DNA from 4 places in the Neorhizobium sp. R1-B genome. Region 4 is predicted to be linked to each of the others. Evidence: predicted binding sites of a transcription regulator. Region 4 holds the regulator's gene; each other region holds the start of a gene.
What was found. Region 4 encodes HrcA, which represses chaperone genes, less so after heat shock. Its sites were predicted from a motif close to GTTAGCACTCNCNNNNNGNGAGTGCTAAC; they were not measured.

Region 1 (3,790 bases), 370 kb from region 4:
ATTCCGCCCATTCCGCCCATGCCGCCAGGCATGCCGGCCGGAGCGTCCTTCTTCGGCAGCTCGGCGATCATGGCTTCCGTGGTGATCAGCAGCGAAGCAACCGAAGCAGCATTCTGCAGAGCCGTGCGGACGACCTTCAGCGGATCGACGATACCCATGGCGATCATGTCGCCATATTCGCCGGTCTGTGCGTTGTAGCCGTAGTTGTCTTCGTTCTTGTCGAGAACCTTGCCGACGACGATCGAAGCTTCGTCACCAGCGTTGTCAGCGATCTGGCGGACCAGCGACTGCAATGCTTTGCGGACGATGTTGATGCCGGCTTCCTGGTCGTCATTAGCGCCCTTGGACGTGATCTTGACGGAGGAGCGCAGCAGGGCGATACCGCCGCCCGGAACGATGCCTTCCTGAACGGCAGCGCGGGTCGCGTTGAGAGCGTCGTCGATGCGGTCCTTCTTTTCCTTCACTTCGACTTCGGTCGAACCGCCGACGCGGATGACGGCAACGCCGCCAGCGAGCTTGGCGAGGCGCTCCTGGAGCTTCTCACGATCGTAATCCGAGGTGGTTTCCTCGATCTGCGCCTTGATCTGATTGACGCGGCCTTCGATGTCGGACTTGGCGCCGGCACCGTCGACGATCGTGGTGTTTTCCTTGGAGATCGAGACCTTCTTGGAGCGGCCGAGCATGTCGAGGGTGACATTCTCGAGCTTGATGCCGAGGTCTTCGGAGATCACAGTGCCGCCCGTGAGGATGGCGATGTCTTCCAGCATGGCCTTGCGGCGGTCGCCGAAGCCCGGAGCCTTGACGGCAGCAATCTTCAGGCCACCGCGCAGCTTGTTGACGACGAGGGTAGCAAGTGCCTCGCCTTCGACGTCTTCAGCGATGATCAGGAGCGGCTTGCCGGTCTGAACGACGGCTTCGAGAACCGGGAGCATGGCCTGCAGGTTCGAGAGCTTCTTCTCGTGAAGGAGAATGTAAGCGTCATCGAGATCGGCAACCATCTTTTCCGGGTTGGTCACGAAGTAGGGCGACAGGTAGCCGCGGTCGAACTGCATGCCTTCGACCACTTCGAGTTCGGTTTCGGCGGTCTTGGCTTCTTCAACCGTGATGACGCCTTCGTTGCCGACCTTCTGCATGGCTTCAGCAATGTCGAGGCCGATCTGGCGCTCGCCGTTTGCGGAGATCGTGCCGACCTGGGCAACTTCTTCCGAAGTGTTGATCTTCTTGGCCTTGGCCTGGAGATCCTTGACGACTTCGGCTACGGCGAGATCGATGCCGCGCTTCAGGTCCATCGGGTTCATGCCGGCTGCGACGGCCTTGTTGCCTTCGCGAACGATAGCCTGAGCGAGAACCGTAGCGGTGGTGGTGCCGTCGCCGGCGATGTCGTTGGTCTTCGAAGCGACTTCGCGGACCATCTGGGCGCCCATGTTTTCGAACTTGTCTTCCAGTTCGATTTCCTTGGCGACGGAGACGCCGTCCTTGGTGATGCGCGGCGCACCGAAGGACTTGTCGATAACGACGTTACGACCCTTCGGGCCGAGCGTTACCTTGACTGCGTCAGCGAGAATGTCGACGCCACGCAGCATCTTTTCACGTGCGGTGCGGCCGAATTTGACTTCTTTAGCTGCCATTTTGAGAACTCCTGAAAAGGGGTGTCAGCGAATTTCGGTAAGGACAGGCGGCTTATCAGCCGATGATGCCCATGATGTCGGCTTCCTTCATGATCAGAAGGTCTTCGCCGTTGATCTTGACTTCGGTGCCGGACCACTTGCCGAAGAGAACGCGGTCGCCAGCCTTGACGTCGAGAGCGACGACCTTGCCGGATTCATCGCGGGCGCCAGAACCGACGGCGACGATTTCGCCTTCCTGCGGCTTTTCCTTGGCGGTATCAGGAATGATGATGCCGCCCTTGGTCTTTTCTTCAGACTCGACGCGACGAACGACGACGCGATCGTGCAGGGGGCGGAAATTGGTGTTTGCCATTGTCTAATCCCTCGATCAAATGACATTGACGGATCACGTGATGATCCGCTGGAATGTTAGCACTCACCTCCAGGGAGTGCTAAGCGCCGCGGATGTAGGCTCGGCGAGCGGAAGAGTCAAGGATAGGGACAGAAAAAACAGCGCTTCGCGAGGAGCCGGGCGATTGCTGAAACTTGACTTTGGAGTAGCAATTTCGTCTAAATGATATATGGGGTTTGCGAGTGCCCCACGAGGCGCCATGCCGAAGTTCGCGTCCTTCATATGACTATCACATATGAACCTTAGAGGGCACGACCATGGCGACTTATAATGCTATCTCATCTGAGAAATTGGCACGATTAATCGGTACTCCCAAGGCGCCGCTGATTATCGACGTGCGCGACCGGGACGACTTTGCCGAAAACCCTTTCCTGCTGCCGGCTTCGCTCAAGAAGGCTCACCACGATGTCGCCGATTGGGCTCCGTCGTTGAACCGGCGATGGGTTGTGGTCGTCTGCCAGAAGGGCCGCAAGCTGAGCGAAGGCGTTGCGGCCTTCCTGCGTATTGCGGGCGCCGAGGCAGAGGTTCTGGAGGGAGGTTTCGAAAGCTGGCGGGAACTCGGGCTGCCGCTCCTGCCTGTGGAAAGGATCCCCGACAGGAAGGCCGACGGCGCGACACTCTGGGTAACGCGCGCCCGGCCGAAAATCGACCGCATCGCCTGTCCCTGGCTGATCCGCCGCTTTGTTGATCCCGGCGCCACTTTTCTATTCGTCTCGGCTGTAGAGGTCGAGGCCGTCGCCGACCGCTTCGGCGCGACGTCTTTCGATATCGAAGGCGTCTTCTGGAGCCATCGCGGCGAACTCTGCAGCTTCGATGTCATGATCGAGGAGTTCGGATTGTCATTTCCCGCACTCGGCCACCTCGCTCGGATCGTCCGAGGCGCCGACACGGACCGACCCGACCTTGAGCCTCAGGCTGCGGGGCTCCTGGCGATATCGCTTGGCCTGTCGCGGATGTATTCCAGCGATCTGGAACAGATGGAGCAGGGTATGCTCATCTATGACGCACTTTATCGTTGGGCTCGCGACGCGGCGGACGAGAAACATGATTGGGTATCCCATGGCGGACGGAAGTGACACGGCAATGGACGCGATGGTGAAGGAAGAGGTTTCCGGCCCTGTCGGACTTAGGGAGATGACGGCGGTTTTCGCCAAGATTGGAGTATTGAGCTTTGGTGGCCCCGCGGGTCAGATAGGTCTGATGCACCGGATCCTGGTGGATGAGAAGCGCTGGATTTCCGAGGAGCGGTTTCTTCACGCGCTGAATTACTGCATGCTGCTGCCGGGGCCTGAAGCGCAGCAACTGGCGACTTATATCGGCTGGTTGATGCATGGTACCCGCGGAGGCATAATCGCCGGGCTTCTGTTCGTCATTCCCGGCCTGGCAGTCATCATCGGCCTTTCGACCGCCTATTCGCTCTACCAGGACACGACCTGGCTGACCGGCCTCTTCTATGGCCTGAAAGCGGCGGTGCTGGCGATCGTCGTCGAAGCGGTGATCCGGCTCGGCCGCAAGACGTTGAAGAGCCGGTTCCTCGTCGCCATTGCGGCTCTGGCCTTCATATCGCTGTTCTTTTTCAGCCTTCCGTTTCCGCTGGTCGTGCTGCTGGCGGGCATCGCTGGCTTCGTCTCCGTCCGTCCCGGCGGAAGCCGGCCGACAGGAGCCGCCGCGCCCATCGATCTTCCAAAACGCCCGCCGGCTTTGAAGGCGGTTGCGACGCTCGTCTTCTGGGTCGCTGTCTGGCAGCTTCCGCTTCTGGCCCTCTGGCTGG
Region 2 (3,790 bases), on a different contig from region 4:
GACGTTTGTCCCGGCATGGTTGCCCAGCCACCGGCTTCGATGAACTGGCGCTTCTTGTAGCTGTCCGTGAGAGCCTTGAATTCAGTCAGCTTTGCGGCGGCATCCGGCGCAGTCCTGAACCGCTCAACGCATATGGCTGACGCAAGTTGTCTGCTTGCCGTCTCGCCCGCAGTCGTCGCCGCCTTGAGGGAGGTGCCGCCCGTTACCCAGCCGCCCCAGTTGAATCCGACCACGATCGTGGCGACTGCCGTCACGACGCAGGCCCAGACGAGGACGGCTTTGGATGGCTGATAGCTGTCGAACCGCTGGAATATCGATGTCTTGCTGCTGCTCTGCATGGCCATTGGAATATCCTTTTATTGATGATGAGGAACCGCTCCCCGGTCGCGCCGGCCGAGCGGGTTAGGCACTGCTCTGCTCTCAGTATCCCATACCGGCCACGCTGCCGTTGCCGGCCGCAGGTTCCTTCACGGGCACGTCTGCAATCATTGCTTCAGCGGTGATTAGAAGTGCTGCGATCGAGCCGGCATCCTGCAGGGCAGTCCGAACCACCTTGGCGGGATCGACAATGCCGGCCTCGATCATATCGACATAGGTTTCCGTCTGCGCGTCAAAACCCTGATTGGGGTTCGTGCTGTCGGCCAGTTTTCCAATGACGATCGAGCCTTCGGCGCCGGCATTGTCGGCGATCTGCCGGATCGGGGCTTCCAGCGCCCTGAGCACGATCGAAATCCCCGCCGTCACGTCGGCATTCTCGCTCGTCAGTCCCGTCAGAGCCGATTTTGCGCGCAGCAAGGCGACGCCACCGCCTGGAACGATCCCTTCTTCGACCGCCGCGCGGGTGGCATTGAGGGCGTCGTCGATCCGGTCCTTCTTTTCCTTGACTTCAAGCTCGGTCGAGCCGCCGACACGGATCACCGCGACCCCGCCGGAGAGTTTCGCCAGCCGTTCCTGCAGCTTTTCCTTGTCGTAGTCGGAGGTCGTATCTTCGATCTGTGCCTTGATCTGGCCAATACGCGCAGCGATCTGGGATTTTTCGCCAGCGCCATCGATGATCGTGGTCGTATCCTTCTCGATCAGCACGCGCTTGGTGCGGCCGAGCATGTCGAGCGTGACATTTTCCAGCTTGATCCCGAGATCCTCGGAGATCATCTGGCCCGCCGTCAGAAGGGCGATGTCGTCCAGCATGGCCTTGCGGCGATCGCCGAAGCCCGGAGCCTTGACCGCCGCGACCTTCAGGCCGCCACGCAACTTGTTGACAACCAATGTCGCCAGCGCCTCGCCTTCGACATCCTCGGAGATGATTAAAAGCGGCTTGCCGCTCTGTACCACGGCTTCCAGGATAGGCAGCAATGCCTGAAGGTTGCCGAGCTTCTTTTCGTGGATGAGGATATAGGGATCCTCCAGCTCTACGCGCATCTTCTCCGTATTGGTCACGAAATAGGGCGAAAGATAACCGCGGTCGAACTGCATGCCCTCGACGACATCGAGTTCGGTCTCGGCCGTCTTGGCCTCCTCGACCGTGATGACGCCCTCATTGCCCACCTTGTCCATAGCGTGGGCGATCATCTCGCCCACGGTCGCATCGCCATTGGCGGCGATCGTGCCGACCTGGGCGATTTCGCTCGATGAACTGACCTTTGTGGCGCGCGCCTTGATCTCTGCCAGCACCGCCGCAACCGCAAGGTCGATGCCGCGCTTCAAGTCCATGGGGTTCATGCCGGCGGCGACCAGCTTGGCACCTTCGCGGAAGATGGAGGCCGCAAGCACCGTTGCGGTCGTGGTGCCGTCGCCGGCAAGGTCGTTGGTCCTGGACGCGACTTCGCGCACCATCTGTGCGCCCATGTTCTCGAATTTGTCGGCAAGCTCGATTTCCTTGGCGACCGAGACACCGTCCTTGGTGATGCGTGGCGCGCCAAAGGACCTGTCGATGACGACATTGCGACCCTTTGGGCCGAGTGTCACCTTGACGGCGTTGTTGAGCAGTTCGACACCGCGAAGCAGGCGATCGCGGGCGTCGGTGGAGAAGATGATTTCCTTGGCAGACATGGTCTGGTCCAGTTCGGTTTTGAGGTACAGGATCGGAATGCGACGGATCAGGCAGCCTTTCCGGCGGGCGCTCCGGTCTTCTCCACGATGCCCATGATGTCGGACTCCTTCATGATCAGAAGGTCTTCGCCGTCGATCTTGACCTCGGTGCCGGACCATTTTGCGAACAGGATGACGTCACCGGCCTTCACATCTAGCGGGATCAGCTTGCTGCTTTCATCACGCAGGCCGGGGCCGACGGCGATCACTTCGCCTTCTTGCGGCTTTTCCTTGGCGGTATCGGGAATGATGATCCCGCCCTCGGATATGAGATCGCCTTCGGCGCGTCGGATGACGACGCGGTCGTGGAGGGGACGGAATGTCATGAGAAATCTTTCTGCTGCCGGCGTATAGGGCGGCTGCAATTTCTTTATAGGCTCTCTGGCACTCGATTGATAGGATTGCCAAGAAAAATATTATTTAGGGAAAGGATAGTATTTTTTGATCCATATGGACCTAAATTGGAACGCGCCAAAATAATTATTCATATTAAGCATGTCTTGTCGCGGTGAATTCTTCCAATAAGGCGGCCCAAGAATTCAAGCCCGCCGCAGACCCTGAATTTGGTCGTAGACTTTTAATCCCAAGGACGGTTTACATCTTCATATGCAAGCCGCAATGCTCTCTACTTTTGCTTGGTGAACCTGTCGGAAAATCGGCCAATATATGCTGCACGATATTACCGCAACAGATGTCGCGCATCGAGATCGACTGGGTTTCCCCTTCCTCGTGATAGAGGGCACTTGGGGGCTTTTACCCGTTGGAGCTATTGACGCCCAAACCGACAGGTGACCCTATGAATATCCAACGGACTGTTTGGAGGCCCAGGCGGGAAAAACGTCTGGGCCTTCTCTTTGAAGCTGAGAGATGCTGAGTTAGTGAGCCGCCTCCGCGGGCCCTAATCAGCTCCGATGATCCGCAGCCGATCCTGATGGCGACTGGCGGGCTCCAACGCCCTGCTGTAGTCACTGTCGTTTTCAAAGCCCCTCTCCCACCAAGGGTATCCCAGCGACCAACAACATATCCGGTCGGCATGTGTTTGCCACCCAAGGGCACTTACTTCTTAAGCGGTGAAGCTATGAGCAACGCGGACTCATTCCCCGATAGGTGCTAGGATGCTCGCGATTGATGAACGCAAGGACCATTCCGGTCGTTGCCATCCTTCATGAGGATCGCATGACCCACGAAACAATGAGGTATGCCGTTCGTCAAGAACTTGATCGCAGCTGGACAGTCTTCGATGTCTTTACGGGACAGCCCGCGAAACCTTCGACCTGGGCACTGGTAGACCTTTCACAAGGTCAGGCCGGCATGTACTGCACTATTGTTAACGCAAAGGATACAAACCGACGTCACGGCATTACGCAAGGATGATGGGGTCACCCGATGATGGGGGGAAGCTACTTCGTGCGCTATCCGACCGCAACTTCTTTTGCCGCTGCTGGTTCGGTTGGTTTTGGCTCGAGGTTCTGACGCATAGTCACTTCTTCCTCCTCTATTTCCTGCACGACCATGTAGTCGATCTGGAACGGTTCAGCTTCCCGATATCGAGGCTGCGAAAAAGGAAGCGGGTGCCGGAATCGTCAGTGAAAACTTTGCGGCGCAGGGGGAAGAAGGTTGACTGCCTGCTTCACAATCTTGCGAAGCTCCTTCCAATGGCGCAGGTCGCCTTCCGCGATGCGTTCTTCGAATGCGGAGAGCA
Region 3 (3,790 bases), on a different contig from region 4:
GGTCGAACCGCCGACGCGGATAACCGCAACGCCGCCGGCGAGCTTGGCGAGGCGCTCCTGGAGCTTCTCGCGGTCGTAATCCGAAGTGGTTTCCTCGATCTGCGCGCGGATCTGGGCCGTCCGGCCGTCGATTTCAGCCTTGGAGCCGGCACCATCGATGATAGTCGTGTTCTCCTTTTCGATCGAGACCTTCTTGGAGCGGCCGAGCATGTTGAGGGTAACATTCTCGAGCTTGATGCCGAGGTCTTCAGAGATGACAGTGCCGCCCGTGAGGATGGCGATGTCTTCGAGCATGGCCTTGCGACGGTCGCCGAAGCCCGGGGCCTTGACGGCCGCGACCTTGAGGCCACCGCGCAGCTTGTTGACAACGAGCGTTGCCAGCGCCTCACCTTCCACGTCTTCGGCAATAATGAGAAGCGGCTTGCCGGACTGCACGACGGCTTCGAGAACCGGCAGCATCGACTGCAGGTTGGAGAGCTTCTTTTCGTGGATCAGAATATAGGGGTCTTCGAGTTCGACCCGCATCTTGTCCTGGTTGGTCACGAAATAGGGCGAGAGATAACCTCGGTCGAACTGCATGCCTTCGACCACTTCGAGTTCGGTCTCGGCGGTCTTGGCTTCTTCAACCGTGATCACGCCCTCATTGCCGACTTTATCCATCGCTTCTGCGAGATAGCGGCCGATTTCGGTGTCGCCGTTGGCGGAAATAGTGCCGACCTGGGCGATTTCCGAATTGTTGGAGATTTTGCGGGCGTTGGCCTTCAATTCTTTCACGACAGCGTCGACAGCAAGGTCGATGCCGCGCTTCAGATCCATCGGGTTCATGCCGGACGCAACCGCCTTGGCACCTTCTTTGACGATGGCCTGGGCGAGAACCGTTGCGGTCGTGGTGCCGTCGCCGGCAAGGTCGTTGGTCTTCGATGCCACCTCGCGCAGCATCTGCGCACCCATATTCTCGAACTTGTCCTCCAGTTCAATTTCCTTGGCGACGGAGACGCCGTCCTTGGTAATGCGCGGCGCACCGAAGGACTTGTCGATGACGACATTGCGCCCTTTCGGGCCGAGCGTCACCTTGACCGCATTGGCGAGAACATCGACGCCGCGCAACATCCGCTCACGGGCATCGGTATGGAATTTGACTTCTTTTGCAGCCATTTTTTCACTCCTCAATTAGGCAGCTACATTGACTGATGGACAAAGCGCTTCAGGCAGCCTGTCTCTGCTCGGCCTGGGCTTCGATGATGCCCATGACATCGCTTTCCTTCATGATCAGAAGGTCCTCGCCGTTGATCTTGATCTCGGTGCCGGACCATTTGCCGAACAGGATGCGGTCACCCACCTTTACGTCGAGTGGCTGAAGCTGCCCCTGGTCGTTGCGCGCGCCGGGACCAACGGCGATCACTTCGCCTTCCTGCGGCTTTTCCTTAGCGGTGTCGGGAATGATAATGCCGCCTTTGGTCTTTTCTTCAGACTCCACGCGGCGAACGAGAATGCGATCATGAAGCGGTCGGAACGCCATGTTTTCCTCCTGGACAAACAATGATGATCAAGCTCCCCACCGGACCGGATGACCGGTCTGGACGAGCGCCGATCCTCTTCTTCGAGCAATCGGCGAAATCGATTTGGTTAGCGCAAATTGCAGTTTCAAGGGCCGTCTGCGAAAAAATTAGCACTCTCGATCACTGGCTGCTAAAGGTCTAAAAAGGAACAACAATTCGCCCACTCGCGTTGCAATGATCAGCCGCTTCCCGCGAGGCGGCTCGTCAAATATTGCAATGGAGCAAAGCATGCGTTTTTCGTCTGATTTGGAATATCAGCTCAAGGGTTACGGCCTGACGACTGCTCATATCCTCTATCGCATCCCGGATTTCGAATCCGTGCTGCAGACCTATGTCTGGCAGGACTACGACATCGCCCCCGATTTCCCGGAAATGCACCGGTTTCTGGATTTCTGGCAGGACAATCTCGACGGTCCGCTGCATTCCATCCGCTTTACCCACAAACGCCTGATCGGACCGCACGAATGGAAACAGATCGACGGAGAGTTCACCATCAACTGACGTCTGCCTAACGATCCGGAAGATAGTCTTTTCCGAACAGCTTCAGGAGCTATTCCTCCCAGTCCTCGTCTTCCGCCGAGAGAAGATCGACGAGTTCAGCAACCCTTCCCTTCGGAAGACGACGACCCTCGCCAATCAGCGCTTCGTCGCTGTTGACCCAGGCCCATGCTTCGGCGAGCTCCCCAGCCTCGGCGCCGGTTGCAACAATCTCGGCAATCAGCGCCCGGTCAACGGGCCCAAGTACGGCGATGACGTCTTGTGAAGTCATTGTCATATCTTCCTCCGTTCCTGTGTCATCATCCCAGTCTGGATGAGACTCGATATAGGAGGTCGGATGAGGAAGTCGAACCCGGCCCTTATGGACGAGAAGCTCGGCAACCGGGCCTGACTGCTGGGGCAATGCCAAAGCCGGCGAGCTGCGCCATGCCGAACGGCTATTGCTGCCAGAACAGAACGCCCGCTATCGCCACGGAGAACACGACGGCGGCGAATGAGCTATAGCCCTGGAGGACGCCCATCCGCTTCAAGGCGATGGCGAATATGATGATGATGGGAGCGGCGAGCAGAAGGCCGAGCTGTGCGTCAGACATGACAGATCCTTGGTTTTGACCCCATTCTAGGCGGTCGATCTGCCGTTTCTTTGCGAAATGACAAAGAACGGCGGCGGAATTGCCTTCATTTTCCGGCCTGCAGAACATCGGAGACATGCGAATGGCGGCAATTCCGACGACCGAGGAGTCGGATGAAGGTGGCGACCTTCTTCTTTGGGTACTGGTCTGGGGCGAACTGGCGGCTTTCGGCTTCCTGCTGCTTGGCTATCTGGTGATGTCGATATTGCATCCGGAAAGCTTTGGGCTCACCAAGCTGCATCTCGCTCCCCGCCTCGCGGGGTTCAATACGATCGTGCTTTTGGCAAGCAGCTGGCAGGCCGCTTTGGCAGTCCGATATCAGGACAAACCCCAGCTGCAGCGTTTATTCCTGCTTTTGGCCGCGGCTCTGGGTATCCTCTTCGTGGCGCTGAAGGGCGTAGAGTACAGCTTCGAATGGGGCGCTGCGAGCGATCCGAATCTGCAGACATTCTTCGAACTCTATTTCCTCATCACCGGCTTTCACCTCGCCCATGTGGCCTTCGTGGCGCTCCTTTTCGTGTTCGCGTCGATCCGGCTGGAACGTTCGACGATCGTCATCCTGACCACCATATGGCATGTCATCGATATCGTCTGGCTGGTGATGTTCCCCATGATCTACCTGACCTAGGAGCACCGCAATGAACAGCTCGAAACTCTTCAGCAGCGCCAACTGGATCATCATGCTGGGTGTCGTCGCTGCGTTGATTGCAGCGCAATGGAAACATCAGGCGATTCCGATCGTGGCGCTTACAATCATCCTTGTTTTCACCATCGCCAAGGTCCGCCTCATCGTGCTCGATTTCATGAGCCTTCGCGGCACCCGGCCCAATCTTGCCCGGGCGCTGGTGATCTGGCCGACCTTCTTTGCCGCCGCGGGGCTCGCAAAAGCTCTTGCTCCTGCCGTCTGGCATTGACGGCCGACGCACAAAGGGCGCTGCTGCCCCTTCCCCTCCACGACCGGGATATCAATCCGTCCCTACCAATTAGCCACCGTTACAGCCCTGGTCGGCGCGGAGTGGTCCGATTGCCGTCGCCAATGCGTCGCGCCAGCCGGTTCGGACGCACCGTTACCCTGCTCCAATTTTCCGACAATTCTGCCGC
Region 4 (3,790 bases):
ATCGTCCGACAGCGCCGGCAGGCCGGAGGCCTTTGCCGAGGCAAGCGCCTTGATCGCTGCATTCTCTTCGAAAGTCGTGCCCGTTTCGTCCGGTTCGGCAAAGGCCAGCTCGGCCGCCGATTTTGCCGAAAAGCCGAGTGGGCCGATGAGCTCGGCGATCTCGCGAATTTTTCCGGCATTGTGGCTGGCGACGACGATGGTCTTGGTATCGAGCTTGCGCATCAAAATTCCTATTCGATATTCCACAGCTTCGGCTCTGCACATTCCAGGCTGTTGCCCGCCGGATCGCGGAAATAGATCGAGCAGGCGCCGTTCGGCCAATGAAAGTCGCTTTCGATGGCTACGCCTGCCTTGTTCAGCTTTTCCCGGAGCCTGTCAATCGCCTCTCGGCTGATGCGGAAACAGGCATGGCCGGCTCCCCTGGTGCCGTGCGGCGGCACCGGCAGCGCGTCCTTGGAGGGCGGCTTTGTGGTCTCGGCTGGATTGAAGATCAAGAGGATCCCCGGGCCGCAGCGGAAGAAGACGTGCCGGTTGCCGGCACGCAGGACCTTTTCAAGGCCGAGAACGCCGCCGTAGAAAGCTTCGGCGGCGTCAAGGTCATCGGCATAGAGCGCGGTTTCGAGGATGCCTTCGATCAACGCGCCCTCCCTCCGTCAGGCGATCGCCTGTTTTTGCATCGCCACCAGTTCCTGCGTACCAGCCTGCGCCAATGCCAGCAGCTTCAGGAATTCGTCCTGGCTGAAGGGCGCGCCCTCGGCCGTGCCTTGAACTTCGACGATACCACCGGCACCGGTCATCACGAAATTGGCGTCCGTCTCGGCGGCGGAATCCTCCAGATAGTCGAGGTCGATGACAGGCTGGGTTGCGAAGATGCCGCAGGAAATGGCCGCCACGTGATCCTTCAGCACCTTCTCGACCTTGATCATCGAGCGCGCTTCCATCCACTTCAGACAATCGTAAAGCGCCACCCAGCCGCCTGTGATGGACGCCGTGCGCGTGCCGCCGTCGGCCTGGATGACGTCGCAGTCGACGGTGATCTGCCGCTCGCCGAGCGCTTCGAGATCGACGACGGCCCGAAGCGACCTGCCGATCAGACGCTGGATCTCCTGCGTCCGGCCGCCCTGCTTGCCGGCTGCCGCTTCACGCTTCATGCGTTCGCCCGTAGCGCGCGGCAGCATGCCGTATTCGGCAGTCACCCAGCCCTTGCCGGAATTGCGCAGCCACGGCGGCGTCTTTTCCTCAAGGCTGGCCGTGCACAGGACATGCGTGTCGCCGAACTTGACGAGGCAGGAGCCTTCCGCATGTTTGGAAAAATTGCGCTCGAACGAGACCTTGCGCATCTGGTCTGTTTGTCTGCCTGAAGGCCTCATGCTCTGCTCCTGAATTGCGTTGGCGTCTTCTAAGACCGCCGCCGCTCTTTTGCAAAGGAAAAGCCCCGGCCGGTTACAGCGGTGTCACGGAAGAACATTATTTCCAATTTGCGCCGGCCGGGGGAATGACTATATTTCCTTTGGAGATCAACGGTACGGTGAAGGATTGATGGGTTTTTCTGGACCGACGGGTAGAGACAACGGATCCGTGCTCGATGACCGTTCGCGGGAAATATTCCGTCGCATCGTCGAAAGCTATCTCGAAAACGGCGAGCCGCTCGGCTCCCGAAATCTTTCGCGTCTCCTGCCCATGTCGCTCTCGCCGGCTTCCGTGCGCAATGTCATGAGTGATCTGGAAGAACTCGGCCTCATCTATTCGCCGCATGTCAGTGCCGGCCGCCTGCCGACGCAGACAGGCCTGCGTTTCTTTGTCGATGCCTTCATGCAGGTCGGAAACCTCTCGGAGGAGGAGCGCTCTGCAATAGACCGGCAGGTTCGCCGCGCCGATCGCGATCAGCCGATGGAAAGCCTGATGGCGGAAGCGAGCCTGATGCTCTCCGGCGTGTCGCGTGGCGCCGGCCTCGTCATCACAACCAAAAGCGATCCGGTCCTCAAGCATGTGGAATTTATCCGCCTTGAGCCGACAAAGGCGCTTGCCGTATTGGTCGGCGACCATAACCAGGTAGAAAACCGTATCATCGAATTGCCGGCGGGCGTCACGTCCTCGCAATTGGTGGAGGCTGCGAATTTCCTGAACGCCCACCTGACGGGCCAGACCCTACCGGAACTGCGCAACCAGCTCACGAAGCTGAAGGATGCGGTCCAGAGCGAGCTTTATGCCCTCTCCCAGGATCTGGTCGAACGGGGGCTGGCGGTCTGGTCCGGCGACAGCGAGGAAGGCAAACCGAGCCAGCTTATTGTCCGCGGCCGCGCCAACCTGCTTCAGGGCCTCGATGAGACGGCTGATCTCGACCGGCTGCGGCTTCTCTTCGACGATCTGGAAAAAAAGGACAGCCTGATCGAAATCCTGGAGCTTGCCGAGAAAGGTCCCGGGGTCCGCATTTTCATCGGCTCGGAAAACAAGCTTTTCTCGCTCTCCGGTTCTTCCTTGATCGTCGCGCCCTATCGCGACGGCGAGGACCGGATCGTGGGGGCCGTCGGGGTGATCGGGCCGACGCGCCTCAATTATTCCCGCATCGTACCCATGGTGGATTATACGGCCCAGCTTCTGGCAAGGCTGTCGCGCTGAAACCGGCTGAATGCCGGCGCAAGTTTCCCGGCGAGCCTTGATTTTTCCACTTTAAACCTCGATATCGGGCACAAATCCAAAGCCATATATCCCAGTGAAGAATAACCGGAGACCGTCATGACCGACGAAACCAAGAAGCACGGACCTGACGCAGCCGCCGCCGAGAATACGGCGGAAGCCGTGGCGTCTGCTCTTCAGGACGCGGCCAACCAGGGCGCAGCCGAAGCGCCGGCCGCGGCCGAGCCCGACCCCATCGAGGTTTTGAAGGCGGAGAACAACGAATTGCGTGATCGCTTCCTGCGTCTTGCCGCCGAAATGGACAACCTGCGCCGCCGCACCGACCGCGATGTCAAGGATGCCAAGTCCTATGCCGTCGCCGGCTTTGCGCGCGACATGCTTGCCGTTTCCGACAATCTGCGCCGTGCACTGGATGCCGTTCCGACGGAAATGCGCGCAGCTGCCGACGCGGCGTTGACGACGCTTCTCGAAGGCGTCGAACTGACGGAGCGCTCCATGCTCTCGGCGCTCGAGCGTCACGGCATCAAGAAGATCGAGGCGGAAGGCCAGAAATTCGACCCGCACTTCCATCAGGCCATGTTCGAAATTCCAAACGCAGACGTGCCGAACAACACGGTCGTTCAGGTCGTCCAGGCAGGATATACGATCGGCGAGCGGGTGCTGCGTCCTGCCATGGTCGGTGTCGCCAAGGGCGGCCCCAGGTCCGAAGCCACGGCTGCGGAGCAGGCGGGTGAAAAGAACGCCTGAGACGTGTGAAGGCGGGCGGTTTCGCCCGCTCTCTCGCGATGAAGGTGAGGGTGCTCGCGCGCTCTCATGACTTGCCGCCCTGCAAGATCAGTTATAAAAATATAACGTGTCAGCCGATTCGGATATCGATGCCGTTTTCAAAGCTCTCGCCCATCCTCGGCGAAGGTTGATCCTCGACCAGTTGAAGGATCGCCCGCAAACTACCGGATCGCTCTGCGAAACCTTCTCGGACATGGATCGCTGTACGGTGATGCAGCATCTGAAGGTTTTGGAGGACGCCGATCTGGTGATCGTAAGAAGGGAAGGGCGCGAGCGCTGGAACTACCTCAACGCGCTGCCCATTAAGGCGATCCAGGATCGCTGGATCGGCGATTACGCCGCCCACGCCGTCCGCCTGCTCGATCGG

Region 1: the regulator HrcA is predicted to act here: its motif matches at 2,036-2,064, upstream of groES (co-chaperone GroES).
Region 2: the regulator HrcA is predicted to act here: its motif matches at 2,469-2,497, upstream of EDE05_RS09340 (co-chaperone GroES).
Region 3: the regulator HrcA is predicted to act here: its motif matches at 1,666-1,694, upstream of groES (co-chaperone GroES).

Annotation. Positions count from the first base shown of each region.
Region 1 is NZ_SOEM01000001.1:112,806-116,595, reverse strand. Features, by position in the region: gene groL (chaperonin GroEL) at 1-1,628, opposite strand, end outside; gene groES (co-chaperone GroES) at 1,684-1,980, opposite strand; gene EDE05_RS00480 (sulfurtransferase/chromate resistance protein) at 2,277-3,095, shown strand; gene chrA (chromate efflux transporter) at 3,103-3,790, shown strand, end outside.
Region 2 is NZ_SOEM01000005.1:57,315-61,104, forward strand. Features, by position in the region: gene EDE05_RS09330 (hypothetical protein) at 1-344, opposite strand, end outside; gene groL (chaperonin GroEL) at 421-2,049, opposite strand; gene EDE05_RS09340 (co-chaperone GroES) at 2,097-2,414, opposite strand.
Region 3 is NZ_SOEM01000003.1:21,697-25,486, forward strand. Features, by position in the region: gene groL (chaperonin GroEL) at 1-1,155, opposite strand, end outside; gene groES (co-chaperone GroES) at 1,205-1,519, opposite strand; gene EDE05_RS05060 (aspartate-semialdehyde dehydrogenase) at 1,788-2,060, shown strand; gene EDE05_RS05065 (hypothetical protein) at 2,110-2,334, opposite strand; gene EDE05_RS26720 (hypothetical protein) at 2,495-2,650, opposite strand; gene EDE05_RS05070 (cytochrome c oxidase subunit 3) at 2,772-3,317, shown strand; gene EDE05_RS05075 (cytochrome C oxidase subunit IV family protein) at 3,328-3,603, shown strand.
Region 4 is NZ_SOEM01000001.1:486,507-490,296, reverse strand. Features, by position in the region: gene rdgB (RdgB/HAM1 family non-canonical purine NTP pyrophosphatase) at 1-222, opposite strand, end outside; gene EDE05_RS02305 (VOC family protein) at 231-638, opposite strand; gene rph (ribonuclease PH) at 654-1,370, opposite strand; gene hrcA (heat-inducible transcriptional repressor HrcA) at 1,540-2,619, shown strand; gene grpE (nucleotide exchange factor GrpE) at 2,737-3,384, shown strand; gene EDE05_RS02285 (helix-turn-helix domain-containing protein) at 3,491-3,790, shown strand, end outside.